3 regions of the Spirillospora sp. NPDC048823 genome follow, and region 1 is predicted to be linked to each of the others. Evidence: riboswitches for the same ligand, from Rfam matches in the RefSeq annotation. Region 1 holds a riboswitch; each other region holds the start of a gene.

Evidence for each region. A riboswitch is a leader RNA that binds a small molecule or an ion and turns the genes downstream of it on or off. The one in region 1 is predicted to bind thiamine pyrophosphate.
Region 2: another riboswitch for thiamine pyrophosphate. It lies ahead of thiO (glycine oxidase ThiO); the one in region 1 lies ahead of ACGFK0_RS12260 (purine-cytosine permease family protein).
Region 3: another riboswitch for thiamine pyrophosphate. It lies ahead of thiC (phosphomethylpyrimidine synthase ThiC); the one in region 1 lies ahead of ACGFK0_RS12260 (purine-cytosine permease family protein).

The regions. Positions count from the first base shown of each region.
Region 1 is NZ_JBICUT010000004.1:282,724-290,201, reverse strand. Features, by position in the region: gene ACGFK0_RS12290 (heavy metal translocating P-type ATPase) at 1-1,419, opposite strand, end outside; gene ACGFK0_RS12285 (hypothetical protein) at 1,447-2,400, opposite strand; gene ACGFK0_RS12280 (heavy-metal-associated domain-containing protein) at 2,462-2,668, opposite strand; gene ACGFK0_RS12275 (Fpg/Nei family DNA glycosylase) at 3,030-3,893, shown strand; gene ACGFK0_RS12270 (SSI family serine proteinase inhibitor) at 4,001-4,438, opposite strand; gene ACGFK0_RS12265 (rhodanese-like domain-containing protein) at 4,509-4,844, shown strand; TPP riboswitch at 4,944-5,060, shown strand; gene ACGFK0_RS12260 (purine-cytosine permease family protein) at 5,053-6,408, shown strand; gene ACGFK0_RS12255 (PAS domain-containing protein) at 6,484-7,478, shown strand, end outside.
Region 2 is NZ_JBICUT010000003.1:619,760-627,237, forward strand. Features, by position in the region: gene ACGFK0_RS10450 (DMT family transporter) at 1-106, opposite strand, end outside; gene ACGFK0_RS10455 (thiazole synthase) at 251-970, opposite strand; gene thiS (sulfur carrier protein ThiS) at 1,027-1,227, opposite strand; gene thiO (glycine oxidase ThiO) at 1,244-2,368, opposite strand; TPP riboswitch at 2,358-2,472, opposite strand; gene ACGFK0_RS10470 (NAD(P)/FAD-dependent oxidoreductase) at 2,564-3,778, shown strand; gene ACGFK0_RS10475 (Rv2175c family DNA-binding protein) at 3,860-4,234, shown strand; gene thiE (thiamine phosphate synthase) at 4,377-5,045, shown strand; gene ACGFK0_RS10485 (hypothetical protein) at 5,111-5,269, shown strand; gene ACGFK0_RS10490 (serine/threonine-protein kinase) at 5,320-6,456, opposite strand; gene ACGFK0_RS10495 (beta-glucosidase) at 6,506-7,478, opposite strand, start outside.
Region 3 is NZ_JBICUT010000008.1:58,859-66,336, forward strand. Features, by position in the region: gene ACGFK0_RS19820 (sugar phosphate nucleotidyltransferase) at 1-1,043, opposite strand, end outside; gene ACGFK0_RS19825 (CDP-alcohol phosphatidyltransferase family protein) at 1,040-1,729, opposite strand; gene ACGFK0_RS19830 (sensor histidine kinase) at 1,889-3,073, opposite strand; gene tsaA (tRNA (N6-threonylcarbamoyladenosine(37)-N6)-methyltransferase TrmO) at 3,195-3,608, opposite strand; TPP riboswitch at 3,687-3,800, shown strand; gene thiC (phosphomethylpyrimidine synthase ThiC) at 3,796-5,421, shown strand; gene ACGFK0_RS19845 (TetR/AcrR family transcriptional regulator) at 5,616-6,203, shown strand; gene ACGFK0_RS19850 (4'-phosphopantetheinyl transferase) at 6,200-6,844, opposite strand; gene ACGFK0_RS19855 (metallophosphoesterase family protein) at 6,841-7,478, opposite strand, start outside.

The DNA.
Region 1 (7,478 bases):
CGCCCCCGCCAGCCGCAGGACATCGTCCTCGGAAACGCCGTCGGCGGTGACGACGTCGACCAGCGCCATGCGTCCCGTCGTGACGGTGCCGGTCTTGTCCAGGACGATCGTGTCGATCTTCCGGGTGGACTCCAGCACCTCGGGGCCCTTGATCAGGATGCCGAGCTGGGCGCCGCGTCCCGTCCCGACCATGAGGGCGGTCGGGGTCGCGAGGCCGAGGGCGCACGGGCAGGCGATGATCAGCACGGCGACCGCGGCGGTGAACGCGGCGGCGAGGCCGGTGCCGGTTCCGATCCAGAAGCCGAGCGTGCCGAGCGCCAGCGCGATCACCACCGGGACGAAGATCCCGGAGATTCGGTCGGCGAGCCGCTGCGCCTGCGCCTTGCCCGTCTGCGCGTCCTCCACGAGCCGCGCCATCTGCGCGAGCTGGGTGTCGGAACCGACCCGGGTGGCCCTGACCAGCAGCCGCCCGCCCGCGTTCACGGTGGCGCCGACGACGCTGTCGCCCCGCGCGACCTCCACCGGGACCGACTCTCCGGTCAGCATGGACGCGTCCACGGCGGACGAGCCCTCCTCGACCGTCCCATCGGTGGCGATCTTCTCTCCGGGACGGACGACGAACACATCGCCCACGGAGAGCCGGTCGACCGGGATGCGCTCCTCGCGTCCGTCCCGGATGACCGCGACGTCCTTGGCGCCCATCTCCAGCAGGGCGCGGAGGGCGGCGCCGGCGCGGCGCTTGGACCGCGTCTCGAAGTACCGTCCGGCCAGGATGAACATGGTGACGCCGGCGGCGGCCTCAAGGTAGATGTTCATCGACCCGTCGGAGCGTGTCAGCGAGAACTCGAAGCCGTGCTTGACGCCCAGCTCACCGGCCGTGCCGAAGAACAGCGCCCACAGCGACCAGCCGAACGCGGCGATCGTGCCGACCGAGATCAGCGTGTCCATGGTGGCCGCGCCGTGCCGCAGGTTGATCGCCGCGGCCCTGTGGAACGGCCATCCCGCGTACACGACGACCGGGGCGGCGAGGGTCAGCGACAGCCACTGCCACGCCTCGAACTGCAGCGCCGGGATCATCGCCATCGCGATGACCGGGACCGACAGCACGACCGAGGTGATCAGCCGCTGCCGCAGCGGGCGCAGCCCGTCGTCCGGCTCCGGCGCCCCGTCCCCCTCGGACTCCGACCTCGGCGGGGCCGGGAGTTCGGCGGAGTACCCGGCCTGCTCGACCGTGGCGATCAGCTCGTCCGCCGATACCCCCTCGGGGAACTCGACACGGGCCTTTTCGGTGGCGTAGTTGACCGTCGCGGTCACGCCGTCCAGCTTGTTGAGCTTCCGCTCGATGCGGTTGGCGCACGACGCGCACGTCATCCCGCCGATCGCCAGCTCGATACGCCCGGACGCGGTGTCCGTGCTCATCGCTCCTCCTCTGCCTCGATCGTGCGGTCAGTGCCCGTGGGGCCGGTCATCGTGGCCCGGCTCGGTCTCGGTCTCCTGGACGGGTACCGCGGCGTCGCCGGCGTGCACGGTGAACTCGGCCGTGCGGACCTCGCCGTCGTGCTTGAAGTCCAGGTACAGACGGTATGCGCCGGTGCTGGGCGCCTCGGCGAAGAACGTGATGCCGGGCCCCGGCTTCGTCTCGCCGTCGCCGGGCTCACCGTCCGGGTGGACGTGGAGGTAGGCGAGGTCGCCCTGGCGCAGCGCCACCAGGTGGCCGTACGCCTCCAGGTACGGCTGCAGGTCGGTGACCGGCTTGCCGTCCTTGCTCACCGAAAGGGTGAGTTCAGTGGATTTGCCGGGAGTGAGTCCGCCGGACAGCGCGACCTCGTACCCGTCCACCTTCGCCACCTGCTCGGGCTTCGGCAGCGGCGTGAACCGCATGTCGCCCGGGGCGAAGACGTCGGTTCCCAGCGTCAGCTGGCGCGACGCCCCGTTCGGTTGGATGTCGGTGAAGAACCGGTACACACCCGCCTTGGGCAGCGTGATCGGCACCGTCCAGACACCGCCGCCGGCCTCGGTCGGGTGCAGGTGCTGGAAGCCCGACAGGTCACGCCGCGCGACGATCAGGTGGAGGCGCTTGCCGTGCAGGGGCTTGAACCCGGTGACGGGCTTGCCGTCCGGCCCGTTGACGGTGAACCGGAAGTCGGTCCGCTTGCCGGGCGTCAGCGTCGTCTTGCGCGGGACGAGCGTGTAGCCGTCCTCGGAGACCTGCAGGCCACCGGGCACAGGGGACGCCGCGGCGCCGTGCCCCCCGCCTTCGCCGCCGTGACCCGCGCCTTCATGGGACGCGGTCTCGGCCGTGGCCCCGACGGGTCCGACGACCTTGCCGATCCCGGCGGCCCCGCCGAAGACCACGGCCAGGCCCACGGCGTAGGCCCCCACTTTGGTCGCGCTGTTCATGCCGATCCACTCCGCTCGAACATCTGGGACGCACCCCGCCTGGACGCGAGATGCGCGCCGCTCATGACTTCAGTTCGTAACCGGCCTCTTCGACGGCGTCCTTGACCAGGGCGTCGTCGAGGGGCGTGTCGCTCGTCACGGTCACCCGGCCGGTCGGCAGGTCGACGTCGACGCCGGTCACGCCGGCGATCTGCTCGACCTCCTCGGTGACGGAGCTGACGCAGTGGCCGCAGGTCATCCCGGTGACGGTGTAGGTGGCGGTGCTCATCTGATGTCTCCCTTGCTCATTACCCTAGGGGGGTATCTCTGATCCTCATGCTGGCAGAACCGAGCGTCCTGGGCAACCCCTACCCCCCAGGGGTTATTTCGAGATCCCGGTCACACCTTGGAATTCCGGCCGGTGAGTCGCCCTCACAGGCCTTCCGCAGCGGTTACCCAAGGGTCGTTACATGGAAGTTATCCACACCCTGTGTGACCGCCGCACGGACCCCCCTCCAGCCGCTTTGACCGGATTCATTGAGGTATCGACCCCGAAAGAGCCGCACACGCAAGCGGATCCGACGTTGTGCACAAACTTTTCCACAGCCGTCCACAGCCCTGTGGACGACTTCATCGCCGATACTGAAGCCATGCCTGAGCTACCAGAGGTGGAGGCGCTGGCGGGGTTCCTGCGGGAGCGCGTGGTCGGCCATGCCGTCGCCCGGATCGATGTTCTCGCCATCTCCGCGCTGAAGACCTACGACCCGCCGGTCACCTCGCTCGGCGGGCTGACCGTCACCGGCGCGTCCAGGCACGGCAAGTTCCTCGACCTGGACGTCGACGGCCTGCACCTGGTGATCCACCTGGCCCGCGCCGGCTGGCTGCGCTGGCGGGACGAGATCCCGTCCAGGCCCGTCCGGCCCGGCGGCAAGAATCCCCTCGCCCTGCGCGTCCACCTGGACGACGGCTCCGGCTTCGACCTGACGGAGGCCGGCACGAAGAAGGGCCTCGCCGTCTACGTCGTCCGCGACCCCGCCGACGTGCCGGGTGTCGCGTCGCTGGGCCCCGACCCCCTGGACGACGCCTTCACCCCCGGGGCGCTCGCCGCGATCGTCAACGGCAAGCGCACCCAGATCAAGGGGCTGCTGCGCGACCAGAAGGTGATCGCCGGAATCGGCAACGCCTACTCCGACGAGGTGCTGCACGTCGCGAAGATGTCCCCGTTCAAGATCGCCGCGTCCCTGACGGAGGACGACGTCGCCACCCTGCACGAGGCGATCGTCGCCACCCTCCGGGACGCCGTGGAACGCTCACGCGGCCTCGAAGCCCAGGACCTCAAGGGCGAGAAGAAGACCGGCCTGCGGGTCCATGCCCGCACCGGCCAGAAATGCCCCGTCTGCGGCGACACCATCCGCGAGGTCTCGTTCGCCGACTCGTCCCTCCAGTACTGCCCCACCTGCCAGACAGGCGGCAAGCCCCTCGCCGACCGCCGCATGTCCCGCCTGCTCAAGTAGAAGGCCGCGCGAGTCGTTCGTGGGCGGCGGAGCGGCTTCGGTGGCGGTATTCGGAGGGGGGCAGGCCGACCAGGGTCCGGAAGCGAGCCGGAACGGGGAGGGCTCCTTCAGCGGACCTTGGGGACGTTGCCGAAGAGGGGGGCCACCTGGGTCCAGCGGTGGAGCTGGCAGCCGTCCTTGCGGGTGAACGTGGTGTCGATCTCCTTGCCGTTCCAGGTGCCCTTGACCGTGGCGACCTCGGGGCCGCCGTAGATCTTGGTGCACATCTGGTCCTTGGGGACGGGCTTGAACGGGTCCTTGGTCTTGGCCAGGGCCGCACAGGCTTCGGCGGCCTTGGGATGGCCGCCGCCGGGCGGTTCGCAGGTCAGGGTCCAGGTCTTGGCGGGGGCCTCCGCGGAGGCCTTGACATCGATGGTGAGCGTGTCCGCCGGCGAGTCGGAGGGCTGCACGGATGTTGCGCCCGAAGGCTTGTCGGCGGGGGTTCCGTTGGCCTGTTCGTCGCCGCAGGCGGCCGATGAGAGGAGCACGGCCAGCCCGGGCGCCACGAAAAGGAGCGTCCGATACCGCATGCGTGATTCGACGCAGGGGTGCTTCGCACGGTTCCATGGGGGTGTGATGAATTTCGGGGACGACGTGCCGGCCGTGGTGGCCGCTGACGTTCCGCAGGACGCCTACCTGCTGGACGTGCGGGAACAGGACGAGTGGGACGCCGGGCACGCGCCGGAGGCGGTCCACATCCCCATGGGCCGGCTCGGTGACCGTGCCGGTGAGGTCCCGCGTGACCAGGAGGTCTTCGTGATCTGCCGGTCGGGGGCCCGGTCCGCGCAGGTCACCGTGGCGCTCAACCAGGCGGGCTGGCTGGCCAAGAACGTCGACGGCGGGATGCAGGGCTGGGCCGAGGCGGGACGTCCGATGGAGGGCGCCGGGGACGGTCCCCCGTTTGTGGCGTGACGGTGTGATCTGTTCTCTTTGAGGTGATCCGCGCCCTATTGGGGGAAGCCAGGTCCTTGTACGATCTGGGCTGAAACAGGGCCGGCCGAACATGTGCCGGCCGATATCCGCGGGAGCTCGGGCCACAGCCGGGCTGAGAGGGCGGCCTTCGAGGCGTCGCCGACCGCATGAACCTGTCCGGGTAATGCCGGCGTAGGGAGTGTGTTCCGTGGCGTCCGACGTCAAGCCTCCGAACGAAGTGCCCTTCACCCTCGAAGAGCCCGCCCCCAGGGTCCTCGGGTTCTGGGACCAGGGCGCGTTCTGGGCGAACCTCGGGGTCAGCCTGCTGGCCTTCTCCGGCGCGTACACCGTCCTGGCGCCCGACACCGACGGCAACCCGACGCTGTCGATCATGGCGGGCATCGTCGCGATGGCGGTCGGCACGGTTCTGGGCGGGCTGATGCTCGGTCTCGCCGCCGTCCCCGGAGCCCGCACCGGGCAGCCGGCGATGGTGCTGCTGCGCGGGCTGTTCGGCGCGAAGCTGTCGTACGCGCCCACGGTGCTGAACATCGCGCAGCTCGTCGGCTGGGGGACGTTCGAGCTGATCGTCATCGCGGACGCGGCGACCGAGCTGTGGGACGGGATACCCCGCTGGGGCTACGTGATCGCCGCCGGGCTGATCACGACGGTGCTGACGATCTGGCCGCTGGGGTCGGTCCGCCTGCTGCGCCGGTACGTGACGGTCGCCGTGGCGATCGCGCTGGTGTACTTCTACGTCCAGATCCTCCGCGAGCCGCTGCCGGACCTGTCGCAGGGGTCGTGGGGCGGTTTCTGGATCGGCGCGGACGCGGCGCTCGCGGTGTCGATCTCGTGGGTGCCGGTCGCCGCCGACTACACCCGGCACTCGCGGACGGAGCGCGCGGCGTTCGGGGCCGCGGCCGTCGGCTACTCGGTCACGCAGATCGTCGCCTACGTTCTCGGCCTGCTGGCGCTGGCGCTGGTCGCGGGCAACACCGAGAACGTCTTCGACCCGTTCCTGGGCGCCACGCTCGGCGTCGTGTTCTTCGCGGTGTTCGTGCTGCGGGAGGCGGACCAGTCGTTCGCCGACACCTACTCCACCGCCGTGTCCATCCAGAACCTCGCGCCCCGCGCCGACCGCCGTGTTCTGAGCGTCCTGCTCGGCATCACCATCACCGTCCTCGCGCTGGCCCTGGACATCAACGACTATGCGGGCTTCCTGGCGCTGATCGGGTCGGTGTTCGTGCCGATGCTGGGCGTTCTGGCCACCGACTTCTTCCTCGGGCGCCGCCGCCGGGACGGCGCGGCGGCGGACGCCGCGCACCTGGACGGATGGGACGTGTCGCGGACGGCGCCGTCCCGCTGGGGGATGATCGGCGCCTGGGCGGCCGGGTTCGTCGTCTACCAGCTCATCAACCCCGGCACCGTCGACGGCTGGGCGGGCTTCTGGACGGGCGTCCGGGACGCCGTGCACTTCGCCCCGCAGAGCTGGATGAGCGCGTCGCTGCTGTCGTTCCTGGTGTCCGGGCTGGCCGCGCTTCTGATCGGCCGGGTTACCCGGCGGTAGTCTTACCAAAAGGTAAGGGTGACGTGGGAAGTTTCGGTGCAAGTTACCCGGCGAGCACGGGGGGCCGGTGGCACGATGACAGGCGTGCACCACCACGTCCACGACCCGATCGCGCGCGCCGTCATCGAGAGCGCCGCCGACGCGATCGTGGCCGTTGACCAGCGGCACCGGGTCACGGTGTGGAACCCGGCGGCCGAGCGCATGTTCGGCTGGACGGCCGAGGAGATGGCCGGGCGGGTGCCGCCGATCGTGCCGGACGAGCTGAAGGCCGAGCACAACGCCGTCCAGGAACGGCTCCTCACGCGGCGGACGGGCGAGGGCGAGAGCGGGCAGATCTCGATCGCGACCCGCAGGTTCCACCGGGACGGCCGCCTGATCGACGTGCGGATCGACACGAGCCTGCTGAAAGACCCGTCCGGGAGCCTGCTCGGCTGGGTCGGGGTGTACCACCCGGTGGACGAGGACGAGATCGTCCAGCACCACATGACCGAGCGGGCCCGGCTCGTCCGGCGGCTGAACGACATCGTCGCCGACCTGAACGCGGAACTGAACCTGGCCGTCGTCCTCGACCGGATCACCGCGGCGCTGATCGAGCTGACCGGTGCCGACGCGGGCGGGTTCGTGCGGATCGAGGGCGAGCGGCTGCGGCTGGTCAGCATGTCCGGGCTGCCCGAGCACATGCGCGGGACGTCCGCGGACCTGCGGTCGAGCCTGGTCGGGGAGGTGCTGCGGTCCGGCAAGACCGTGCTGCTCGCGACGGGCGAGCGGCGCCTCGGCGACCTGATCTGGTCGGAGCTGTCCGGCCTGCACACGATCGCGCTCGGGCTGTCGTACCTGCAGAACCGGCCGTACGGCGCTCTCTACGCGCTCTTCTCCGGCCGCAAGATCGGACACACCGAGCTCGAGCTGCTGGAGCTGCTCGCCGGGCACGCGGGGGTCGCGGTCGGCAACGCCGTCGCCTACGCGGAGGTCGTCCGGCAGCGGGCGCACGAGCGCGCCGTCATCGACTCCAGCGCCGACGGCATCGCCGTGCTGGACCACGACCTCGTCGTCCGGCAGTGGAACCCCGC
Region 2 (7,478 bases), on a different contig from region 1:
GGATGGAGACGAACGCGGAGGCCCAGAGCACCACCGTGACCGTGGCGGCGGCCACCGCGATTTTGTCGATGCCCGGCGCGGCCGTCTGCGGGCTGTCCTGCTGCATAGTGACGCACCTTAGGTATGGGACGTTTCCACGAACACCGAAGGAACGTGCCGGGTTGCGGCGCGGCCTGGTGCACCGCCCCAGTCTCACCAAGCCGACATTTCAGGTCTAGCGAATATTTCTATAAGCGAGTCTTTAGCGTTGCTACGACGTGGCGAGGCCTTCGAACGGCGACGACGCCTGGGCGTAGCGGCGCTTGGGGATCCGCCCGGCCAGCCGCGCGAGCCGCCCGGCCTCGACCGCGTGCCGCATCGCGGCGGCCATCCGCGCGGGGGACTGCGCGCGGGTGACGGCGGTCGCGAGCAGGACCGCGTCGCAGCCCAGCTCCATGGCCAGGGCCGCGTCGGACGCGGTGCCCAGGCCCGCGTCCAGGATGACCGGGACGCCCGCCCGCTCGACGATCAGCTCGATGTTGTGCGGGTTGCGGATGCCGAGCCCCGACCCGATCGGGGAGCCGAGCGGCATCACGGCGGCGCACCCGGCCTGCTCCAGGCGCCGCGCGAGGACGGGGTCGTCATTGGTGTACGGCAGCACGGCGAACCCGTCGTCGACGAGCTGCTCCGCGGCGTCGACCAGCTCGATCGGGTCGGGCAGCAGCGTGTGCTCGTCGGCGATGACCTCCAGCTTGACCCAGTTCGTGCCGAGGGCCTCCCGGGCGAGCTTGGCGGTGAGGACCGCCTCGCCCGCAGTGAAGCAGCCGGCCGTGTTCGGCAGCACCCGGATCCCGCACTCGGCCAGGACGTCCAGCACCGAGCCGCGCGCGGACGGGTCCACCCGCCGCATCGCGACCGTGGTCAGCTCCGTCCCGGACGCGGTGAGCGCCTCCCGCAGCACCCGCATGCTGGGCGCGCCCCCGGTCCCCATGATCAGCCGCGAGCCGAGCTCCTCGCCCGCGATGACCAGCCTGTCGTCGTCCACCTTCAGCCTCCTTGGACCGCCGTGAGCACTTCGAGCCTGTCGCCGTCGCGCAGGGCCGTCGACTCCCACGCGGAACGCCGGACGACCTCGTCGTTCAGCGCGGCGGCCACGCCGGTCCCGGCGGCGGTGACGGACGCGACCACCTCGGCCACGCTGGCGCCCTCGGGCAGCTCGCGCGGCTCGCCGTTGACGAACACCTTCATCAGCGCACCTCGGCCATCAGCGCACCTCGGCGGAGAAGCGGCCGGGGGAGAACGGCGCGGCGACGCCGGGGACGGGCTCGTCCAGGAGCATCGCCGACAGGATGTCGGCGCTCACCGGGGTCAGCAGGATGCCGTTGCGGAAATGCCCGGTGCCGACGACGAGGCCGGGGAGCGCGGACGGGCCCATCACTGGCGCGTTGTCGGGGGAGCCGGGACGCAGTCCGGCCGAGACCTCGGCGAACTCCAGTTCGGTGATGCCGGGTACCAGCTCGCGGGCGTCCCGCAGCAGCTCCCAGAGTCCGCCGGCGGTGACGCGCGTGTCGAAGCCGAGTTCCTCCTGCGTGGCGCCGAGGACGATCTCGCCGTCCGCGCGCGGCACCAGGTAGACCGAGGAGCCCTTCACCAGCCCCCGCGTGGCGCGGCCGAGGAACGGCGTCCGGGTGCGGAGGCGGATCACCTGGCCCTTCACCGGGCGGACGGGTGGAACGGTCCCGGGAGGCAGGCCGTCGAGGTCGCCCGACCACGGGCCGGCGGCCAGCAGCACCCGGTCGGCGGGGATCACCGTCCCGTCGTCCAGCCGTGCCCCGGCGGCCGCGTCGTTCGCCACGGCGATGCCGGCGGCCCGGCGCCGGACGAGCCGGACGCCCGTCTTCCCGGCCGCGGCCAGCAGGGCCGTGGTCAGTCTGCGCGGGTCGATCGAGCCGTCCTCGGGGGCGTGCAGGCCGCCGCGGACGCCGGGGGCGAGCATGGGCTCCAGCCTCCGGCACTCCCGCCCGGTCAGCGCCTCGGCGGGGATGCCGAGGCTCTCCTGGAAGCGGCGCAGCTCGTCCAGGTACGTCAGGTCGTCGGAGTCGAACGCGACCTGGAGGATCCCGTCGGTGCGGTAGCCGGTCTCCAGGCCGGTCAGCTCCTCCAGTTCGGCGGCGAACGCGCCGTACCGGTCGCGGGAGGCGAGGCCGAGCCGCAGCAGCGGCTCCTCGCCGTAGGTCACCTCGCTGACGGGTGTCAGCATGCCCGCCGCCACCGATGACGCGCCGCTCGCGGGCTCCGGATCGACCAGGGTGACGCGGGCGCCGGCCGCCGCGGCCCGCCAGGCGGTGGCCAGGCCGATGACCCCGGCGCCTATGATCACGATCTCCATGCGCGCTCCCTTCGCCGGCATGATCCGGATCAGGTCGTGGCGGTCGGCGGCCCGTTCCAGCCGCCCTCTCAGCCCGGTCGCACCGGACTCCCGCGCTTCTGCTGTTTTATCCGGTTCCACTCTACGACCTCGGTAGCGTGCGCAGCTGTCTGGACGATCGTCCGAGCCTCGATCGCGCCCCGTTAGGGTGACCTTATGGACAGGGTCATCGTCGTGGGCGGAGGGCTGGCCGGCGTGCGCGCCGTGGAGGTCCTGAGGAACAAGGGGTACGAGGGCGCGCTGACCCTCGTCTCGGCGGAACGGCACCGGCCCTACGACCGGCCGCCGCTGTCCAAGGCCGTCCTCGCGGGCGACTCCGACGACACGACGGTCGACGTCGACTGGGACGCCATGCGCTGCGACCTGCTGCTCGGCGAGCGCGCCACCGGCCTGCGCCTGGACGAACCGGGACGCGGCGGCATCGTCGCGTCCACGGTGGGCGATCTTCCGTTCGACGGGCTGGTCATCGCGACCGGCGCCGTCCCGGTCACGCTGCCGGGGGACGGGCGCCAGCACGTCCTGCGCACCGTCGACGAGGCCCGCGAGCTGCGGTCCCGGCTCACCGGGGGCGCGCGGATCGTCATCGTGGGGGCGGGCTGGATCGGCGCCGAGGTCGCCACCACCGCAGCCGGGAAGGGCTGCGCCGTGACCGTCGTCGAGGCCGCCGACACCCCGCTCGAGGGCGCGATCGGTCCCGAGGTGGGCGCGCTCACCGTCCCGTGGTACGCCGAGGCGGGCGTCGAGCTGCGCACCGGCGTCAAGGTCGCGGCCGTGCAGGACGGCGGTCTCCTGCTGGCCGACGGCACCCGGATCGAGGCGGACGAGGTCGTCGCCGGCATCGGCGTCCGGCCCGCCCTGTCCTGGCTGGAGGACTCGGGGCTGCTGCTGGAGCGCGGCGTGGTGACCGACGGCTCGTTCCGCGCCTACCAGGGCGAGGAGGAGCCCGGCTCGCTGCGCCCGGACGTCGTGGCCGTCGGCGACTGCGCCGCGTGGTGGTCGCGGCGGTACGGGCGGCGGCTCCTCGTCGAGCACTGGGACACCGCCCTCAACGCCCCCGAGGTGGCCGCCGCGACGCTCCTCGGCGAGGACGCCGTGTACGACGCCGCCCCGTACTTCTGGTCCGAGCAGTTCGGCCGCATGGTGCAGTACACGGGCAGTCACGCCGCGTCCGAGCGGATCGTCCACCGCGGCGACCCGGCCGGCCGCAAATGGGCGGTGGCGTGGCTGACCGGCGACCGCCTCGACGCGGTCCTCACCGTCGACCGGCCGCGCGACCTGGTGCAGGCGCGGCGCGTCATCGCCGCCGGGACGCCCGTGGACCCCGGCGCGATCGCCGACCCCGGCGTGCCCCTCCGGCAGGCCGTTCGCTGAAGGCGATCAACGCCGGGACGTTACGGCTGTGCAGGGGGTTTGAGGGTTCCGAAGGAGTGGTAGCAAGGGGGCGTGACGCAGATGCACGCAACCGTTGACAGCGCACTCGACCCCCGGACCGACGCCCTCGCGGGCGAATGGCTCTCCCTGCGGGAGGCCGCCGAACGACTCGGGATCAAGCCCAACCGGATCAAGCAGCTCATCAGCGAGCGCAGGCTCCTGGCGGTGCGCCGGGAAGGAACCCCCATGGTGCCCGCCGCCTTCATCAAGGACGGTCAGGTCATCAAGGGGCTGCCGGGCACGCTGACGCTCCTGTCGGACGCGGGCTACGACGACGTGGAGACGATCCGCTGGCTGTTCACCGCCGACGACACTCTGCCGGGGACGCCCGTGGACGCGCTCACGGAGAACCGGGGGACCGAGGTCCGCCGCCGCGCCCAGGCGCTGGCCTTCTAGGGCGCCCGCGCCGTCCGGCCGAGGGCCGCCCCCGGGATCCGGCGGAAGACAAGGCACGTGACACGATCGCGGGGTCGTGCGCGGCGGGACGTGACCGCCGCGCGACCCCGCGATCTCTCCTGTGGAAGGACGGACTCCGGCCGTGTCCAGGCATCTCCCCTCCGAACGCGCCGTCGCGCTGCGCGCCCGGCTCAGCCGGTCCCGCCTCTACCTCTGCACGGACGCGAGAGAGCGCCAGGGGGACCTGCCCGCCTTCCTGGACGCCGTGCTCGCGGGCGGCGTCGACCTCGTCCAGCTCCGCCAGAAGGGCCTGGAGGCCCGGCAGGAGATGGAGTACCTGGAGACCTTCCGGGCGGCCTGCGACCGGCACGGGGCACTGCTCGCGGTCAACGACCGGGCCGACGTCGCGCACGCCGTCCGCGCCGACGTGCTGCATCTCGGCCAGGACGACCTGCCGGTGGCCGCCGCCCGGGAGATCGTCGGCGGCGACATGCTGATCGGCCGGTCCACGCACTCGGGCGAGCAGGCGTCCGCGGCCGCCGCCGAGCCGGGCGTCGACTACTTCTGCGCCGGCCCGGTGTGGCCGACCCCGACCAAACCGGGCCGTCCCGCGCCCGGCCCCAAGCTGCTCGAATACGTCGCGGCGCAGCGCGTCGCCCGCCCCTGGTTCGCGATCGGCGGGATCGACCTCGGCAACCTCGGTGCGGTGACGGCCGCGGGCGCGGGCCGGGTCGTGGTGGTACGGGCGATCACCGAGGCCGGCGATCCGGGCGCCGCCGCGGCGGAGTTCGCCCGCCGGCTCGCCGGCTGACCTCCGTGTGGGGATTTGACCCGTATCACGGTGCGGGCCGGGGCCCGATCGCGGACAATGGGATCATGAGCGTGGGACCCGACGACGACCGGCCGGTGAATCTCGGCGACGAGCTGGAGATCCTGCCCGACCAGACCTCCGACGACACCGACGTCGGATGGGGCGAATGGCGCGGCGGCGACGACGACTCGCGCCTCCTGGAGGACCGCCCCCCGCACTGGTGACGCCGGGCCGCGCGGATCCGGACCACGGCTGGAATACGGCTGGAACAAGGCTAGAACAGCATGCCCAGGGCGAACCCGGCGACGACCACGGCGGCGAGCGCGACCATCATCCGCCACCGGTAGCGCGGGATCCTGGTCGGCCGCGGTTTCGTCATCGGTCCCTGCCCTTCGCGTAGCGCGCGGACGATCTGCGGCGCGGTCGGCCGGGCGGCGGGGTTCTTGTCCAGGCAGCGGGCCGCGAGGTCGCGCAGCGGGCCCGCCATGTCGCCGAGGTCGGGCCTGCGGGACGTGACGCGCCGCATGACGGCCGCGCTCGGCCCGGTGCCGAACGGCGGGCGCCCCGTCGCGGCGAACACCATCGCGGCGCCCCAGGCGAACACGTCCGCGGGCGGCCCGACCGGCTCGTCCTCGATCTGCTCCGGCGCCATGTACGCGGGCGTGCCGACCGGCCCCGTCGTCAGCGGCGTGTCGAGCGCGGCGTCGGCGGTGCGGGCGATGCCGAAGTCGATGACCTTCGCGCCGTCCGGGCCGAGCAGCACGTTGCCGGGCTTGAAGTCGCGGTGCACGATCCCGGCGCGGTGGATCGCGGCCAGCGCCGCCGCCGTCCGGAGCGCGACCTTGCGCAGCTGCGGCGCGGGCAGCGGACCGCGGTCCTCGACGATGTGCTGGAGCGGCGGCCCCTCGACGAACTCGCTGACGATGTAGGGCCGGTCGCCGGTCATGTCCGCGTCCAGGACGCGCGCGGTGTGCCGCCCGGACACCTGCAGGGCCGCGTCCGCCTCCTTGACGAAGCGGCTGCGCGCCCGGTCCCCGGCCGCCGTTCCGCCCCGCAGCAGCTTGACGGTGACGAGCTCGCCGTCGCCGTCCCGCCCGAGGTAGACGACGCCCTGCCCGCCCTCGCCGAGCCGCCCGAGCAGCGTGTAGCCGCCGAGGCCGCGCGGATCGTCGGGGCCGAGCGGCGTCTCGTGTCGCCGGTCCGGTCCGTGCGGCGGACGGGCCGCGCCGCCGCGCCGCGGCCCGTCCACCGCACGGGCGGGCCGCGTCTTGGCCGGGTGGCCGGAGTGACCCTGCCCGGCCCGCGCGGGCCGGGCGGCGGGCCGCGCGGGATGGGGGTTCGTCCTCCCGCGGGAGGTGTCGTGCGGCAAAAGAGGCTCCGACTCGGCGGGGACGGACGAAGATTTCCTCATTTGTACCGTGTAACCGGGGCGTACGGCAGAGGAACCTCGATCTTTCCCTTTACCGGCACCCTCCGAGCGTCCCCGTCTGGGCGATCTCCCGCGACGAGGAGCCGACCATGACCCTGTAGCAGCCGTCTGCGACCTTCCACGCCTTCGCGCCTTCGTTCCAGTAGGCGAACGAACGCGGGGACAGCGGGAACGTCACCCTCGTGCTCTCACCGGGGGCCAGTGCGACCTTCGTGTAGCCCTTGAGCTGCTTGGGCGGCTGCGGGACGTCCACGCCCGGCGACGGCATGCCGATGTACAGCTGCGGGACGGCGATGCCGGCGCGCCGGCCGGTGTTCGTCACCGTCACCTGCACCGACTCTGTGCCGGCCTCCAGGCCGCTGTAGCCGAACGTGGTGTAGGACAGCCCGTGCCCGAACGGGAACCGCGGTGTGATGCCCCTCGCGTCGTAGTGCCGGTAGCCGACCATGACGCCCTCGGAGAGCGCGATGGTCTCGTCGACGCCGGGATACTGCGCGGGGTTCGCGGACGCCGGCGCGTCGTTCTCGTTGACGGGGAACGTCACCGGAAGCCGCCCGCCCGGGTCCACGTCGCCGTACAGGACGCGGGCCAAGGCGTTCCCTGCCTCCTGACCGGGATACCAGGCCTCGACGATGCCCTTCACCTGCCCGGCCCACGGTGTCAGCACCGGACCGCCGGTGTTGAGCACGACGATGGTGTTCGGGTTGGCCTTGGCGACCTCGGAGATCAGCCCGTCCTGGTCGCCCCTGAGCGGCTCGCCGCACTCCAGCGTCAGGCACGACTTGTCGAAGAACTCGCCCTGGCCGTCGGTGGCGAACACGATCGCCACGTCCGCCGCACGCGCGGCGTTCGCCGCCGCACCGCGGTCGTCGCCGTTGTTGAACGTGATCTGTGTTCCGGACCCCGCGCGGCGCGCGATGCCGTCCTGCGCGCTGACCGTGGTGAACGGGACGACCTGCGCAGAACCGTGCCCGCTCGGGCTCTGCTGCGCGGCCCGGCCGATC
Region 3 (7,478 bases), on a different contig from region 1:
GCCTCGATGACGCACTCGTCCCCGATGACCGCGCCCTCCTCGACGCGGGCGCCGGCCATGATGTCGGTGTTCTTGCCGACCACGCAGCCGCGCAGGTTCGTCGACGGCGCGACGAACACGTTGTCGTGGACGATGGCGCGGTGCAGGAACGCGCCCTCCTTCACCACCACGTTGCTGCCGAGGACTGTGTACTCCCGCAGTTCGACGCCCGCCTCGACCTTGGCGTAGTCGCCGATGTAGAGCGGGCCCTTCAGGACGGCCTCGGAGTCGACCTCGGCGCCTTCGGCGACCCAGACGCCGGGTGACACCTCGAACCCGTCCAGGTCGATGCCGACCGCCCCCGACAGCATGTCGGCCTGCGCCTTGAGGTAGCTCTCGTGGGTGCCGACGTCCTCCCAGTAGCAGTCGGCGATGTACCCGAACAGCGGTGCGCCTTCGGCCAGCAGCTTGGGGAACACGTCCCCGGACCAGTCGACCGGCTCCCCCGGCGCGACGTGCTCCAGGACCTCCGGCTCCATCACGTAGATGCCGGTGTTGACGGTGTCGGAGAACACCTGGCCCCACGTGGGCTTCTCCAGGAACCGCTGCACGCGGCCCTCGTCGTCCACGATGATGATGCCGAACTCCAGCGGGTTCGGGACGCGTTTGAGCCCGATCGTGACGAGGGCGCCGTTCTCCTCGTGGAACCGCACCATGTCGGTCAGATCGATGTCGGTGAGCGCGTCACCGGAGATCACCAGGAACCGGTCGTCGCGCAGCGCCTCCTCGGCATTCTTGACGCTGCCGGCGGTGCCGAGCGGGATCTCCTCCGTCGCGTAGCTCAGCGACATGCCGAGTTCCTCGCCGTCGCCGAAGTAGTTGCGGATCAGCGCGGCCAGGAACTGGACGGTGACGACGGTCTCGCTGAACCCGTGCTTCTTCAGCAGCCGCAGCACATGCTCCATGATCGGCCGGTTGACGAGCGGAAGCAGGGGCTTGGGCTGGTTGGCGGTCATCGGACGCAGCCGCGTCCCCTCGCCTCCCGCCATCACGACGGCCTTCATCGGGGGGTCTCAGCTCCCTTCTGGTCGCCGGCCGACGGATCCGCGCCCGGTCCCCCCGGCTCATCCGGTTCCGGCGCGGGGCCCGGCCCGGAGGCCGGGGACGAGCTGCGGCCGGCCAGCACAAGTTGCCGCGTCTGCGTCCAGTAGAGGACGGCCGCCCACCAGTACAGGCCCGTTCCCCAGATGGCGAACGACCATCCGGTGACCTTCGCCGCGGTCGCAGCGCCGCCGTCGTGGTCGCCCAGCAGCAGCAGCGGGAACGCGTACAGCAGGCACATCGTCCCGGCCTTGCCGATGAAGTGCACCGGAAGCGTCCCGCTGTACCCGAGCCGCCGGACGATCGGCGCGATCGGCAGGATCGCGAACTCGCGGGCCACCAGCACCAGCACCAGCCACAGCGGGATGATGTCGCGGATCGTGAGCCCGATGAGCGTCGCCAGGATGTAGAGGCGGTCGGCCGCCGGGTCGAGGACCGTCCCGAGCCTGCTCATCTGGTTCAGTGCGCGCGCCAGCTTGCCGTCCAGCCAGTCGGACAGTCCCGCGAAGACGAGCACGCCGAGGGCCCACCAGTCCGCCTCGACGAGCACGAGCCACAGGAACAGCGGGACGCCCACGAGCCGGGCCAGGCTCAGGCTGTTCGGCACCGTGAAGATCCGGTCCTGCGGGGCTCCCTGCTGTGTGCTCACCGACGCGTTCGCCTCCCCTGGTCCCTTGATCCTGACCCTACCGGTAAGGGTTGTGAAAGCCCCCGATGACGTCGCCCGCAGCGGCCGCCGGCGCCCGGGGCGGCCTGGACCGGATCCTCTCCCCGGCCCGCACGCCCTGAGCGCCGCGGGACCGGCAGGTCACCGCGGGCTGACGGCGTCCGCGAGCGGGAGGACGGCCGTGACGACGAAACCGCCGCCGTCTCCCGGGCCGGCGTCGAGCGTCCCGCCGACGCTGCGCGCCCGCTCGATCATCCCGAGGATCCCGAAACCCTCGGGAGCCGCGCCGGACGGTCCCGTCCCGTCGTCGGCGACCCGGACGACGAGGCCTCCCGCGTCGCGGGTCAGGCGCACCTCCACGCGCCGCGCCGCCGCGTGCTTGACGACGTTGGTCAGGGCCTCCTGCACGATCCGGTACGCCGCGACGCCGATCTCCGGCGGCAGCGGCCCGGCACCGGCGCCGCCGGGCCCCTCCCGCAGGGAATCGGCGTCGAACCCGACCTCGATCCCGGTGGCGCGCGCCGCCCGCACCAGGTCGGCGATCCCGTCCGGGCCGGGCAGCGTCGCGGAGGTCTCGACGTCGGTGCCGCGCAGGACCTGCAGGGTGCCGCGCAGTTCCGTGCGGGCGTCGCGGCACGTCTGCGCGATCGCCCCGAACACGTCCGCCAGCTCCGCCCGGTCGAGCGGCCGGTCGGCGTGCAGCAGGTGGGAGGCGGCCCCGGCCTGGACGCCGATGACCGTGATGCTGTGGGCGAGGAGGTCGTGCAGGTCCCGGGCGATCCGCAGCCGCTCCTCGGCGACCCGGCGCCGGGCCTCCTCCTCCCGCGTCCGCTCGGCCCGCTCGGCCCGCTCGGTGATCGTCGCCAACCGGGCCCGGTGCACCCGCCATACCTGGACGGCGATCACGACGGCCACGACGGCCTCGATGACCGCGATCTGCTCCCGCAGCGAACCGCCGCCGGCCCGCATCGCCATCCCGAACACGCACACGGCCAGCAGGAACGCCACCACGGTGACGACGGCCCGCACCCGGCGCCCGAGCACCGCGTAGGCGAACAGCGCGATCACCTCGGCGGGCACCAGCGCGTGGTGCTGGAACTGCGCCAGGTGATAGGGCAGCACCAGGATCACCAGGGCGACCAGACCCGGGGCGGGCCACCTCCTGATCAGCGCGAGCGGGACGTGCGCGGCGATCAGCAGCAGAGCGCCGGGCACGTCCAGCGCCCGCACACCGGGCCACATGACCGCCACCACGGCCGCGACGGCCGCCAGCAGCGTCGTGAGCAGGGCGTCTCTCGCCGTCACACCGATCCGGGGCACCACCACGCGCCCATCTTCCCCGACGCCCGCGCCCCGCGCGAACCGCCTCGGCCCTGGTTCTGCGGACCCGTCACGAAGGGCCGGCGGTCTCCGCCCCCCGCCGCGCCCGAGATCCGCGAGGTGGCGGTCAGGTGTCCGGGGTGCAGGTGAGGACGGGTTTCACGTCCAGGATCGGGGTGCCGTCCAGGGCCTCCAGGTCCCGGACGCGCAGGCGGTTCCCCGCGGCCTCGAGGATCTCGACCGGGTGCAGGCCGATCGGGTTCGGGCGGTCCGGTGAGCGGGTCGCGAAGACGCCGCGCATCGGGGCGGCGAGGTCGTCGCGCGGATGGACCCGCAGGACGTCGCGCGGTGACAGGTGCAGCCAGGTCAGGACGAAGACCCGGTCGCCCGGCCGCAGGCCGTCGAGGGCGTCGAGGACGGACGGCTCGAAGACCAGCCACGCCTCGGGTGAGCCCTCCGGCCCCTGTTTGGGCGCGGCGGCGCGGTCGGTCAGCGTGGACTCGACGTGGCCGACCGCGGTCACGGTGAAATCGTCGGGCATGCGTCCGATTCTCTCAGGCCGCCTCTATCCCATGGACGCCGGTTGCGGCAACCGGGGTACGCCGGGTTAGCGTCGGGGGCGACAGATCGCGGGGGTCCGGCGAACCGGGCTGAGATAGCGGCTGGGACGGCCGCTGACCGCATGAACCTGACCGGGTAATGCCGGCGTAGGGAGAGATCGAGTCGTCATGACCGAACCTGTGGTTCCAGCCGCCCGAAAGATCTACCTCCAGGGCTCGCGCCCGGAGATCCGCGTCCCGATGCGGGAGGTGCCGCTCACCGGCGGCGACGCCGTCGTCCTGTACGACACGTCCGGGCCGTACACCGATCCCGGACACGAGACCGACCTCCGCAAGGGGCTGCCGCCCCTGCGGGAACCATGGATCGCCGAGCGCCGCACGGCCGGCGGCGCGGTGACGCAGCGGGCCTGCGCGCGGCGCGGGGAGATCACGCCGGAGATGGAGTTCGCGGCGCTGCGGGAGGGCGTGGCGCCGGAGTTCGTCCGGGACGAGCTCGCGGCCGGACGCGCCGTCCTGCCCGCCAACGTCAACCATCCCGAGATCGAGCCGATGGTCATCGGCCGGAACTTCCTCGTCAAGGTGAACGCGAACATCGGCAACTCGGCGGTCGTGTCGTCGATCGAGGACGAGGTCGAGAAGATGACGTGGGCGACCCGCTGGGGCGCCGACACGATCATGGACCTGTCGACGGGCCGCGACATCCACACGACGCGCGAGTGGATCCTGCGCAACTCGCCGGTGCCGGTCGGGACGGTCCCGCTGTACCAGGCCGTGGAGAAGGTGGGCGGCGACCCGGCCGAGCTGACCTACGAGATCTTCCGCGACACGGTGATCGAGCAGGCCGAGCAGGGCGTCGACTACATGACCGTCCACGCGGGGGTGCTGCTCCGGTACGTGCCGCTGACGGCGCGCCGCAAGACCGGCATCGTGTCGCGCGGCGGGTCGATCATGGCGGCGTGGTGCCTGGCGCATCACGAGGAGAACTTCCTCTACACCCGCTTCCGGGAGCTCTGCGAGATCTTCGCGGCCTACGACGTCACCTGGTCGCTCGGGGACGGGCTGCGTCCCGGCTCGATCGCCGATGCCAACGACGAGGCGCAGTTCGCCGAGCTGCGCACCCAGGGCGAGCTGACGCGGATCGCGGCGGAGTACGGCAACCAGGTGATGAACGAGGGGCCCGGGCACGTCCCGATGCACAAGATCAAAGAGAACGTCGACCTGCAGCAGGAGTGGTGCGACGGCGCGCCGTTCTACACGCTCGGGCCGCTGACCACCGACATCGCACCCGGCTACGACCACATCACCTCGGCGATCGGCGCCGCGATGATCGGCTGGCACGGCACCGCGATGCTCTGCTATGTCACGCCGAAGGAGCATCTCGGCCTGCCGGACCGCGACGACGTCAAGGCCGGCGTCATCGCCTACAAGATCGCCGCGCACGCCGCGGACCTGGCGAAGGGGCATCCGGGCGCGCAGGCGTGGGACGACGCGCTGTCGGAGGCGCGGTTCGACTTCCGGTGGGAGGACCAGTTCAACCTGTCCCTCGACCCGGACACCGCCCGCGCGTTCCATGACGCGACGCTCCCGGCCGCCCCGGCGAAGACCGCGCACTTCTGCTCGATGTGCGGGCCGCACTTCTGCTCGATGAAGATCACCCGGGACGTCCGGCGGTACGCCGGCGAGCGCGGCCTGGCCGAGGACGAGGCCCTCGGCGCGGGGATGCGGGAGAAGGCCGAGGAGTTCAACGCCGCGGGCGGGCGCGTCTACCTGCCGCTCTCCCCCGGCGGTTCCTGACCCGGCGGCGCGGGCCCGGCACGGGCCGGAGCGGGAACGGCAGGCCCGCCGCGGAACCGTCCGCGGCGGGCCTCCGCATCCCCCGGAAGGGTCATCGGTCCGCCGCGGCTAGTATCAAGGGACCGTTCCAAAGCCGCGGATCCCCCCGAACCGCCGCCGGCCCGTTGACCCGCCGGGAAGGACCCACGACCGAGGTGACCAGCGACGACACGCCGAAGGCCCCCGCCCGGGCGGTGCGCGCCGACGTGCGCCGCAACCGCGCGCGGCTGCTCGCCGCGGCCGGGGAGATGTTCCAGCGCGACGGGGCGGGCGCGTCCCTGGAGGGCGTCGCGCGGCTGGCGGGCGTCGGCATCGGGACGCTCTACCGCCACTTCCCGACGAGGCAGGACCTCCTGGAGGCCCTGCTCGCCGACGCCTACGCCCGGCTGGCGGCGCACGCGCGGGAACTGATGGCCTCCCCCGCGCCCGGGGACGCCCTGGCGGACTGGCTGCACGCGTTCATCACGCAGGTGACCGCGTTCCGCGGGATGGCGGCCGCGGCCGTGACATCGCTGCGGGACGAGCGGCCGGCGGCGTCCCGCGCGATGCGCGAGGCCGGCGAGGCGCTGTTCGCCCGCGCCCAGGAGGCCGGCGACGTCCCCCCGGACGCCGTGTTCATCGACGCGCTGCGGCTCGCGGGCGCGATCGCGACGGTCACCGAGCACGATCCGGGCGCGGCCGGAAGGCTGCTGTCGCTCGCCGCCGCCGGGGTGATCCCGGGCAAGGCGGGCCGGCCCGGCTAGGCCCGCGGGGACACGGCGATCGCGGTGGCGATCAGCCCGTTTCCCGCCGTCCAGCGGCCCTTGAAGCCGGCGAACGGGGAGTCCGGGACGAGCAGCCGGGCCGTGAACGTCCCGCCGGGATCGAGGGCGAGGGCGGCGTCCTCGAAGCCGAGCCACCGGCCCGTGACCGGGAACCACGCCTTGTAGACGGCCTCCTTGGCGCAGAACAGCAGGCGGTCCCAGTGGACGTCCGGGGACGTGCGGCGCAGCTCGTCCAGGAGCGGCAGCTCCTCCTCCCGGGCGATCGTGCGCAGGACGCCGCCGGGCAGCGGCCCATGGGGTTCGGCGTCGATGCCGAGCGCCGTCATCTCACCGGCCCTCGCGACGGCGGCCGCCCGGTAGCCGTCGCAGTGCGTCATGCTGCCAACGACGCCGTCCGGCCAGCGCGGCGCGCCCCGCTCCCCCCGCGTGATCGGTCCGTGCGGCACGCCGAGCTCCGCCAGCGCGCGGCGGGCGCACCATCGGACGGTCGTGAACTCCAGCCGCCGCTTCTCGACGGCCCGCTCCACCGCGGCCTCCTCCTCGGGGAGCAGAACGGCCTCGGGCGGGTCGTCGTAGGCGGCGGCGGTGGCGACGCCGGGCGGCAGGATGCGCTCGATCATTCCGTCTCCGGGACGGGGAGGATGCGGCGGGGACCGCGCGGCGCCTCGCCCCGTTTGCGCCATTCGCGGGGGTAGCCGACCGACACCTCGATGTGCGGGACGCCGCCGGTCCAGATCGTGCGGGGGATGTGGAGGTGCCCGTACACGACGGACACCGCGCCGAACCTGCTGTGCCAGTCGGCGGTGCGCTCGGTGCCGCACCACTGGGCGAACTCCGGGTACCACAGGACGCGGGTGGGTTCGCGGACGAGCGGCCAGTGGTTGACGAGGACGGTCCGCGTTCCCGGCTCCAGGGCGGCGAGGCGCTCCTCGGTGTAGGAGATCCGGGCGTCGCACCAGGCGTCCCGGGTGGGGTGCGGGTCGGGGTGGAGGTACACCTCGTCGGTGCACACGACGCCGGACTCGTGCGCGATCGCGAGGGCCTCCTCCTTGGTGGACGCCCCGTCCGGCCGGAACGTGTAGTCGTAGAGGAGGAACAGCGGCGCGATCGTCACCGGGCCGCCGTCGCCGTCCCACACGGGGTACGGGTCCTCGGGCGTGAGCACGTCGAGGGCCCGGCACATGTCGACGAGCCTCCGGTAGCGCGCCTCCCCCCGCAGCCGCACCGGGTCGTCCTTGATCGTCCACAGCTCGT